One region of the Paenibacillus sp. JL3B1040 genome, then DNA from elsewhere that is predicted to be linked to it. Evidence: riboswitches for the same ligand, from Rfam matches in the RefSeq annotation. Region 1 holds a riboswitch; the other holds the start of a gene.

What was found. Region 1 has a riboswitch for cyclic di-AMP ahead of ACZF99_RS19535 (C40 family peptidase). Riboswitches for the same ligand answer to the same signal wherever they lie in the genome.
Region 2: it holds a riboswitch for cyclic di-AMP, as region 1 does, so the genes downstream of both, ehuB (ectoine/hydroxyectoine ABC transporter substrate-binding protein EhuB) here and ACZF99_RS19535 (C40 family peptidase) in region 1, are expected to answer to the same signal.

The regions. Positions count from the first base shown of each region.
Region 1 is NZ_CM169317.1:4,324,945-4,330,378, forward strand. Features, by position in the region: gene ACZF99_RS19525 (M56 family metallopeptidase) at 1-646, opposite strand, end outside; gene ACZF99_RS19530 (BlaI/MecI/CopY family transcriptional regulator) at 612-1,043, opposite strand; gene ACZF99_RS19535 (C40 family peptidase) at 1,190-1,660, opposite strand; cyclic di-AMP (ydaO/yuaA leader) riboswitch at 1,665-1,798, opposite strand; gene ACZF99_RS19540 (copper-translocating P-type ATPase) at 2,205-4,364, shown strand; gene spoIIP (stage II sporulation protein P) at 4,510-5,434, opposite strand, start outside; gene ACZF99_RS19550 (class I SAM-dependent methyltransferase) at 5,423-5,434, opposite strand, start outside.
Region 2 is NZ_CM169317.1:2,706,504-2,711,937, reverse strand. Features, by position in the region: gene ectB (diaminobutyrate--2-oxoglutarate transaminase) at 1-102, opposite strand, end outside; gene ectA (diaminobutyrate acetyltransferase) at 116-625, opposite strand; gene ehuA (ectoine/hydroxyectoine ABC transporter ATP-binding protein EhuA) at 644-1,432, opposite strand; gene ehuD (ectoine/hydroxyectoine ABC transporter permease subunit EhuD) at 1,451-2,113, opposite strand; gene ehuC (ectoine/hydroxyectoine ABC transporter permease subunit EhuC) at 2,117-2,770, opposite strand; gene ehuB (ectoine/hydroxyectoine ABC transporter substrate-binding protein EhuB) at 2,772-3,680, opposite strand; cyclic di-AMP (ydaO/yuaA leader) riboswitch at 3,900-4,040, opposite strand; gene ACZF99_RS12120 (spore coat protein) at 4,109-4,699, opposite strand; gene ACZF99_RS12115 (manganese catalase family protein) at 4,753-5,434, opposite strand, start outside.

The sequences.
Region 1 (5,434 bases):
TGTGCATCATGGCATATTGATCGGCATCGATCTCCATCCAAACATGAATGAAATAATGCATTTTTTTAAAAATCGGTACAAAAGGAAGACTGTCTTTTATGATATTTATGATTAACGAACGAAGAGGATCGAATTTTTTTAGATGAGCGTATTCATGCAGCAATACCGCTGTAATCTCTTCTTGATCGAAACATGCCAGCATCTTGGTAGAAATGACAATTCTCGGTCGAACAAATCCATAAGTTAAAGCGAATAGTGAATGGTCTTTAATAACAATAATTTTTCCATTAAATTGTTGAAATGTTCTATTTATCGCTTCCGTTAACAAAATATCCGATTTGAATCGAACCTCTTTATTCCACTGTTTTTTTAGATTTACTTGTTTGAACAAGATGTAAAAAAATGTTAGAAGGCTGTATATAATAACGATATTCAATCCTATTAATATGAACTGGTGTATCATTGTGCTCTCTCCTAGAGCAGAAAGGCAATACTCCAATATTCCCCATTGGATGGAATATCCCCAAATTTCATGCAACATATAAATTGCCATATTAATCCATAGGAGTAATCCAATAGCGATCATCAAGAAAAAAATGATGTCATGCTTTTTAATGGTTATCATGACGGTCTTTTTTCCATTCATTTAAACGTGATTCTAATAACTTCATCAACTGAGGATCGGCCTGCTGCATCGCGTCGACCATATGATTTACCATCAAGTCCCCGTAGTCGTGAATTAAACCTACCGTAACAGTTTTCGTTTGTTCGGTAATAAATTCCTCCTTGCTTTGTACAGGTTCAAAATAACTCTGCCTGGCTCTCCCCTTCCCTATTGTTGTTTTCTTCAGATGCCCTTTTTCAATCAAGCGATTCATCACCGTCATCACAGCATTGAAAGATAAATCATCCTCCAGAAGAGACTGAACTTCTTTAATTGTTATTCTATTATGTTCCCAAATAATCTCCATGATTTGAGCTTCTAGTGAGCCAAAAAAGCGATTTAGCCCCTCCTCGTTTAAATACATCCGTTTAACAGACATGCTTTCACCCTTTCATCCTATACTACATATTGTAGTTAATAAACTTTCATTGGTCAATTTACAAAAATAATCATCCTCCTTGGATGATTATTTTTGCAAAACATAAGGACAAGCCGATAATTTCTTACAGCTTGTCCTTTTTATAGTTATTCTTGACCAATCATTTTAAGATAACTCTGCTCACTCACAACACGCCTTGCAGTAACATACCGCTCTTTATAATAAGATTCTGACAAACTGCTTATTCTTACACCTTTACTACTTGAAGAGTGTGCAAACTTATTGTCGCCGATATAGATGCCTGCATGAGAAATACCCTTCCCATCCGTATTAAAAAATACCAAATCTCCAGTTCGAAGTTTGTCCTGATCCACCGGAGTTCCCTCTTTTGCCTGGCTTTTTGACGTACGAGGCAAATCCAAATTGAACTTATCAAAAACATATAAAATAAAACCCGAGCAATCAAAACCGGCTACTGTTGTACCTCCATACAAGTAAGGAGTCCCCACCACTTTATCTACTTCATTTTCAAGTTTGGCCGAACTAGCAAAGGAACTGGTAGCGCTCGCTGAAAAAATAAGTGCTGCACCTAATGTCGATAAGATCAATTTTCTCAAATATGTAGTCTCCCTTCGATGCCTACGGAGTTAGCTGAGGGTTCGGTAGAAGGTTCCCTATATTCTTTTTACGAAAAGAATAATTCACCCAAAATTGGTTCCCCCGTTTTCTGTTAAGAAATTCGGCAAAAATTAATTTTTTGTAACCCTACATAATGTAGTCTATTTTCTGTTATTTTGTCAATCCTTATTTTTATAGAAGTACAAAAAATGTAATATGAATGTTTAATCACTTACTGAGGGCTTTCGGAAGCTATTAGAAATGTCGAAACAGATGATTTTTATAAAAATAAGAACGTATCGAAAATTGACATTATCAATATACCATATTTATACTACTGCTTGTAGGGTTACAAGATTTTAATTATTTAGTTACCGTTCTTACATAGTGTATATGTCCTTTATAAGATGAAATTAAGAATGCCATAGCCTCTTCTACAATATGTCCATGTTGGAATAAGAACAGGGAAGGTGGTGATTAAAATATCACATAGAGGTTAAATTAAATACTTAAAAATAACAAATTATGCGAAGGAGCAAGATCATGAATAACAATCATAAACATGATCAAAGCGATCATTCCCGTCGTTCTTCTGAACATCAACATAAAGAACAGCACCACGAACCCAACGAACACCAACATCACCAACATGATGAGCATGAGCAACATCAGCATGTAAGACACGAGGATCATCATCAGCATGATGAGCACCAACATGGAAACCATGTTATGCACGCTGGCGGACATGATCATTCCGGCCATCATGGGCATATGGTTGAAGATTTTAAGAAACGTTTCTATATATCCTTAATTATCACGATTCCGATCCTAATCATTTCCCCAATGATTCAAATGTTCATGGGCGTAAGCTGGCGATTTCCGGGGGATACATACCTTCTGTTCCTCTTGTCCTCATTTGTCTTCTTCTATGGGGGCTGGCCTTTTATTAAAGGGGCTAAGGATGAACTTTCCGTAAAAAACCCGGGCATGATGACTCTCATCTGTCTCGCCATCGTTGTTGCGTATGTTTACAGTACAAGCTCTACTTTCGGACTCACCACGACAGACTTTTTCTGGGAGCTTGCCACGTTAATCGACATTATGCTACTCGGGCATTGGATTGAGATGAAGTCCATCATGGGGGCCACTAAAGCTTTAGAGGAGCTCGCAAAACTTATGCCTTCCGATGCACATTTGGTAAAAGAAAGCGGCGAGATTATCGAAATCGATGTCACTGAACTAAAAAAAGGCGATATCGTACTCGTGAAACCGGGTGAAAAAGTTCCGATCGACGGTCAGATTACTGAAGGCGAAACCTTGATTGATGAATCGATGCTGACCGGCGAATCCGTACCGAATGCAAAACAAGCTGGCGACCAAGTCATTGGTGGTTCCATTAACGGTCAGGGCTCTGTCAAGATTTCCGTTCAGAGCGTAGGCAAAGAAACGTACCTCTCGCAAGTGATTGCACTCGTTCAAGAAGCCCAGGCTTCCAAGTCCCGAGCACAGGATCTGGCGAACCGTGCCGCTAAGTGGCTCTTTTACGGTGCATTGGTGGTAGGGATTCTCACCTTTTCCGCATGGATTGCACTCGGGTATTCGCTCTCCTTTGCTTTGGAACGTATGGTTACCGTGTTGATAATCGCATGTCCACATGCGTTAGGGCTCGCCGCTCCGCTTGTTATTGCAACTTCGACATCGCTTGCCGCGAAGAACGGGCTCTTGATTCGCAACCGAACCGCATTTGAAGGTGCACGGAATATCCAAGCCATTGTGTTCGATAAAACAGGAACTTTAACCAAAGGGGAATTCGGGATTACGAATATCCATCTCGGAAACGTATCTTCCGAGACGGAACTTCTTACCAATGCAGCGAGCGTAGAGACACATTCCGAGCATCCAATCGCCCGAGGCATTACAAAAGCTGCAAAGGAAAAAGGGATTCAGCTTAAAGAAGTGACTGACTTCAAAGCACTCCCGGGTAGTGGCCTCCAAGGGGTTGTGGATGGTAAGGAAATTATGGGGGTAAGTCCTGTATACGTAAAGGAGAAGCACCTTCCGTTTGATGAGGTACGCTTTAATCAATGGTCGCAAGAGGGGAAAACCGTTGTCTTTATCCTCGTTGATGGTCAAGTGGCCGGGATGATCGCACTGGCAGATATGATCCGAGATACAGCCAAAGATGCCGTTCAGGAACTGAAAGATATGGAAGTTAAATCCATCATGTTAACGGGGGATAACCAAAAGGTAGCCCAATATGTCGGTAAGCAGCTAGGCTTGGATGAAATCTTCGCCGAAGTTCTCCCCCATCAAAAGTCGGATAAAATCGACCAGATTCAAACAAAAGAAGGTTTGCGTACAGCGATGACCGGAGATGGAGTTAACGATGCTCCAGCGCTTGCCAAGGCAGATTTAGGGATCGCGATCGGTGCGGGCACTGATGTGGCGATTGAGACAGCTGACGTCGTACTTATCAAGAGCAATCCGCAAGATGTCGTCAATATCATTAAGCTTTCCAGAGTGACCTATCGCAAAATGATGCAAAACTTATGGTGGGCGACAGGTTATAACATCGTTGCCATCCCGCTTGCTGCAGGCGTCCTAATGCCGTTTGGAATTATTCTGGACCCCGCGATCGGCGCCATCCTGATGTCTTTAAGCACCGTCATTGTAGCCATCAATGCCAAATTATTGAAACTATAAGCAAAAAACTCCTGCCATTTCGGCAGGAGTTTCTTGGCCTAAGAATGTATCAAACTTTGAACCAGAAAGTCCTCATATTCAAAATATTTACATAAAGCTTATCCTTTCGGCCCGCGGTTAATAGGGCATTATCAAATCATGTTTATTAAATGGCCGAATTATGATCTTCATGCCAAATTTCATGAATCACATCTGCCAAAATCGATATCGTCCGATAATTTTCTTCTAATACGTTTTCTACACCGCCGATTTCAATGAGTGCGCTAAACTCGGCAAGCGATTGATTATATTGACCATTCCCGCTGGAATGATCCTTTTGGTAAATGACCTTGGAGATTCCAGGTATTTTTTCGTTTAATTTATTCTGTAACCGAGTTGCAAAGTTTTTGGTTTGTTTCCAATTGGGATTATCCCGTCCGACAACAAAATATAACTTAGCGTAATTCACATTGTTGTACAGAATGGTTGTTTTATTTCTTGATTCCGAATCTCGATGTATATCAAATACATATTCTATGGATTTATGTTTAGAGAGCTCCTTGCTCAATGTAGCCTTGGAATAGGTGTACGATTTTACGTACTCGAAATTACTTATTTTACTAGGATAATCATCAGCAGATTGGACCACACTCACTCCTTTTGCCTTTAATTTTTTGGATAGATCCTTTCCCAATAAAGTAACGTTTATTTTGGATTCGAAGGCCTCATTGGGAGCGGTTTTGCCTTGAAGTTCCGGCAGCCAAGATTCACGATTATGGGTATGGTAAATCAGAACTCGAGGTTGTTCCGATTGTACTGCCTCTCTATTTTGAACCATCTTTTTTGCAACTGGGGATACCACTGGATTTTTCACGGAAGATATTAGTTTCGGCTTCTCTACTTTTGTTGTCTTGCTTGATCTATGTATGTTAGTCTTCTCTTCCATTACCATCTGAACCTGACCTTTTTCTGGTAAGGTAGGCGCCTTAGATCCGTTTAGTTCAATGTACGCGGGAATGGCTTTTAGGGGTGTACCAGCGTCGCTGACACCACCCGCAAACGTTTGGAAAAAATACGGATCAAATTTTGCG
Region 2 (5,434 bases), 1.6 Mb from region 1:
CTTGTGAAAAACCGTTCTGAAGTTTCGGCAATAGCTTCGGACCTCCGATTCTAGCTGTTCGAACACGTTCATACTCGGTGTTTCAAGAGTTTGGGTCTGCATCTCATACCTCCATTTAAAGTTGATGAATTATAGGGCCGATTCGGTAAAGAGGTTCATCCTCATGATGAATCCCCTCGGGGAACATCCATGCCTTGTAGCCGGATGTGATCTCGACCGGAGCGGAATGTTCCCTGGCCAACCCTGTAAACAAACGGGACGACGCCAAATTGCTTTGGGAGATCGTGGCTTCCAAATAAATAATCGGGGGAACCGTATTCTCCGAAAGTACGTAGGATAGCATCCGTTTACCGATACCCTGCCTTCGATGAGTGTCCGCTACCGCTACCTGCCACACGAACAACAAATCCGGGCGGAGCGGCGATCGAAAAGCCGAGAGAAAACCGGCAAGATTCGCTCCATCCTCCGCAATCACACAAGTATCTCTAAAATAATCGCATAATACCAAGTAAGCATAAGCAGAATTCAGATCAAGCGTTTGACAGCTGCGAATCAATTCATAAACGCCTTTCGCATCGTTTGGATCCGGTTTGCGAATAATCAGACTGCGTAGCGTATTGTTCATGTAGACTCACCTACCTTTTCACGCCATGGAATACACGGCAGAGCGGAATCGCTTTAAGAACGATTGAAGCCGTTCCGTTTGTGGATGTTCAAAAATAGCCTCCGGCGGCCCTTCTTCTATGATGTTCCCATCCGCGCAAAAGAGCACACGATCCGCGATCTCCCTAGCGAAGTCCATCTCGTGAGTAATGAGCATCATTGCCATTTCCCCTTCATCGGCGATTTCCCGAATGACCTCCAGCACCTCACCAACCAACTCTGGGTCAAGCGCCGAAGTCACCTCATCAAACACCATCACTTTGGGACGCATCACGAGCGCCCGGGCAATCGCCACGCGCTGTTTTTGTCCGCCGGACAATTGAGCCGGATAATCTGCCAATTTTTCATCCAATCCCACCTTGCGGAGCATGCCGATTGCCCGCTCTTCAGCTTCTTCCTTTGACAGCTTCAGCACTCTCCTTGGAGCTTCAGTCACGTTCTGTAGTACTGTCCGATGCGGAAAAAGATTAAAGTGTTGAAATACCATGCCTACATTTCCACGCATCTCATGCAAATGCTTCTCATTAGCCCGTACGAGCCGACCTTTCCTGGACATATGCCACAAATGGACGCCGTCAATTTCGATCGTACCGGTCGTAGGCTCCTCCAAAGTCACAAGCATACGACCCATCGTCGTTTTGCCTGAACCGCTTGGTCCGATGACCGCTACCTTTTCGCCTGCCGCGATGTCCAAATCAATGCCGGTAAGCACCTGACGTTCGCCATAAGTCTTCGTAACCCCCGTGTACTTCACCATCGGCAAAGACATTTTTTCCACCTCCCTTCGTTATTTGCCCCTTTGGAGATTCATTCTTTTTTCCAATCGGCGAATGAATAGCGAGGACGGATAGCTGATAGCCAGAAACAAGACGCCAACCAGTGTATAAGGTTCAAATACCCGGAAGGATTCCGAAACGATATTTTTCGCGGTCAATAGCAATTCAACCAAGGTGATAGCGGACAAGATCGGGGTTTCCTTAAACATCACAATCAGGTAATTCCCAAGAACTGGAATGATTGGCGGAATAGCTTGCGGAAGTATCACCGAACGCCAGGTATCTACCTTGGAATAATTCAGCGCTACGGCCGCCTCCCATTGACCTCTGGGAACGGCATCAATTCCTGAGCGATAAACCTCGGATAAATAAGTACTATAGTGCAACCCTAATCCTAGAATTCCGGCATAGAAAGCCGGTAATGAAATGCCGGCCATCATCGGCAAGCTGTAATAAATAAAGAACACCTGAACCAACAACGGCGTGTTCCGGATAAATCCATTGAATCCCTTTGCCGCCATACGTAGCCCGACAAATCTCGAACGCATGGCGAGAGCCAGCAGCAATCCACCGATCAATGCAGTCAAGAATCCCAAAAGCGTAGCTACTATGGTCATTCTGAGAGCAACGAGAAGCTCCGGAAGGATTTCAAAGGCGTACTGCCAATCCCACATCCGTCACATCCTCCCTTCGGACCATTTGCGCTCCCAAATCCGGATGCCGAAGGAGACGATAGAAGCGATCGCCAGATACATAAGCAGCAGCAGGAACAAAATCTCCGATGTCCAGGAAATATAGTTGTTGCGGAGAACCATTGCCTGGTAAGTGAGATCCGCCATAGTGATGAAGTAAACCAGTGACGTGGATTTGATTAATTCAACAAGCAAATTGCCAAAGGGAGGAAGCATTCTTAATGCAGCCTGCGGCAAAATAATGTGAGTCATCCTTTGCCATGGTTTCATGTTTAAAACAATCGACGCTTCCCATTGGCCTTTCGGCACGGCCAATATGGCGCTACGTACAACCTCAGAGCCGTAAGCTCCAAAGTTCAATCCCACCGCTAATATGGCCGCGAGCAATTTGGGAAGCTCCAGACCGGCGAATGGCAGTGCAAAATACAGCCAGAACAACTGAACGAGTAAGGACGTCCCTCGGAAAACCTCCACATAAATTGAGGAGAGCCAACGAATCGGGCGAAGGCGGGATAAGCACATCAAGCCCGAGACGAAGGCGGCGATGACCGCCAATAATGCCGCAAACAAGGCGACAGTAACGGTGGTTTTCGCTCCTTCCAGCAAGGTGGGAATAAAGTCGATCCAGGACTCTGGCATATCATGCCCCGCAAAGCTCGGCAGCCGTCATGTCCCCGGGTAATTCCTGCTCCGTGAATCCGAATTGCTGCAGGATATCCAGCAGTTCGCCCGATTCCTTCATCTTGGTCAATTCCGCATTATAGGCTTCCTGAAATTCTTTGTCTGCCAAACGAAACGCCGTAGCGCCGTACCCGCGTACACTTTGTCCATCAATAACCGGTTGCGAAAAATCGTTGACCCTCTCGATGTCCTTGTCCCCGGCGGATTCAAGCATCGCTTGCAGCGAAGGCCCCGTCATTGTGATCGCCTCCACGCGTCCGGATTGGAGGGCGCTGATCGCAGACGCCTGGTCCGGAACTTGAATAATCCGATCATCCGGGACACCGGATTTTTGCAGATATCCGATTTCCACCGCGCCTGTCATAACGGCAACGCGAGCCTTCTCATTATTCGCGATGTCTTCATAGCTACCAAGACGAAGAGGATTCCCTTGTTTTACGGCAATCGCTTCGCCGATACTATACTCCGGGTTGGCGAACAATACGGCCTCGCACCTTTCCGGGTTCACGAACATTCCCGCGGTAATCAGATCGAATCGATTGGCCTGCAACCCGGCGATTAAGGAGCCAAATTCGGTCAACTCGCCTTTCATCTCGTTAACGCCCAGCCTTTTGAGGATCACCCGGGCGATTTCCACCGCTTCGCCGGTTAGTTCTCCGTTAGCGTCTTTGTAGGCATAGGGTTTCTCATTCGCGAATCCAACCGTAATGGACCCGGTTCGAATTGCCTCGGCCAGCGTCCCTTCAGCTTCGGAATCGGTGTTTGTGCCCCCGTTGCCCGAATTAGCGGTTGGTCCCGGATTACAAGCGGTTAGCGAGACCGTTACAAGCAATGAAATTAACAACCATGATACTTTTCTCAACCCCATTCACAGCCTTTCATTCTCATTTTTTTCATCGGTTTAGTAGGTTTAAATTCAAACTCTATTCCGAATGCCTGACTCCCCCTTTCATTTTTCAATCCGGAGTCCAAAAAAGAGACCCCTCGCCTAGGGGAAAGCATAGCTCCGCCAGCAGGGGTCCGCACAAAAAAATAGAAAACGGCCCTTATATAAGGGCCATTGGAAGTTTGCGTAAAGTTGCGTGAAACTAGACCCATCCACTGCTGACGAGGTTAGCTGACGGACTCGGGTAAGATGGTACCCTACAATCGTTAAAGAATGATTCGCCCCAAAAAACTGGTTCCCCCGCTTTCCAGCCATGAACTGGAAACTAAGCGTGTGTTTATCGTAAAGGCTATTCCAGACAATGTCAACCCATTATCTGCAATTTCACATTTTAACTTTCAAAATAATGATCAAACAGGGTTGTTTGCGTAACTTGTCGGAGATCCGTATTGATAAAGCGACGCCATTCGCGATACGTCGGATTGCGGCATTGCCGGAACCTCGTAATACCCGCGTTCGTTCATAAACTGAAATGCTTCATATGCCATTTGTTGGCAGTTGTTGGCGCACATGACGTGGAGTGCACGTACATCCGGGTCCACGCATTCGGCCGCCCATAACATACCGACCGCCGAGCCTGTTTTGTGAGAATTTAAAATTAGCGTCGCCATGGTCATATCGCTTAACTGCTGGACGTTCAAGGACGGAGCCGGAATCGAATGCGGGTGCTGGAAACCAACATGGGGCGTCTGTTGAAGGTTGAACCGGCGAGCCGCGGTGGTGCTTGGAGACACGTCCACCCCTTTGTACTGCATTAAACGGATCGCTTGGTGATAAGCCCCATCCATCATTTGGATATGGCGTTGCAGCATTGTTCTAAAAGCCTGATCATTCGTCATTCCGGCGAATAGCGCATGAAGCTCAATATCCGCAGTCAATTTCCGAAGCAATTCGTTCGTTTCCAGAAATTCATGAGCTCCCCAATTTTTCATGTTGTCCATCGTTCCTTTCTAATCTCGAATGGAGTTAACCCGCTTACTTTTAGGATCGTTATTTACCTTACGTCAACGGGATTATGGGACGTCGGAGGTGTTCCGTGTACATATAATGGAGGCGGCAACAATACTGGCTTTTGCCCCATGGCTTCCGGATGGGTAATATACTCGAATTCGCCTTGTCCATCCATGCTGGTCCCTTGTGCCCAGCGTCCTTGCTTGCTTTCTTCCCCGGAAGAAAAGTTCATGAAGGAGTAAGAAACTTGATGTTTCTCCAACCCCTGCGGGAACGTACTAGGGACAATCGGCTTCTGGTTTTTCTCTAGTTCTTCAATCGCGGCCATCCATTGATTTTGATGCATCGTATCCCGGGCAATCAGAAAAGATAACATGTCACGAACGCCACGATCCGCCGTCATTTCGTACAAACGGCAAACCTGCAAACGGCCTTGGGACTCCGCATTCAGATTGGCCCGAAAATCGGCAAGCAAATTGCCGCTGGCTATGGTGTAACGGGAGTTCCAAGGGTATCCTACGCTATCCGTCGGGGTCGCACCCAATCCGGAGACGATGACATGCTGTGGATTCATCCCGGCCATCACGGTCTTCACGATTGCATCCTCCACGTTCATTCCGCCCATCGCCGCATTCAAGATAGGCTTATTAGCTGCTTCCTCTTGATCCTGAACGGGTGCGTTATCCAGCAACTGAGCGATCATGATGGACAACATTTCGACATGT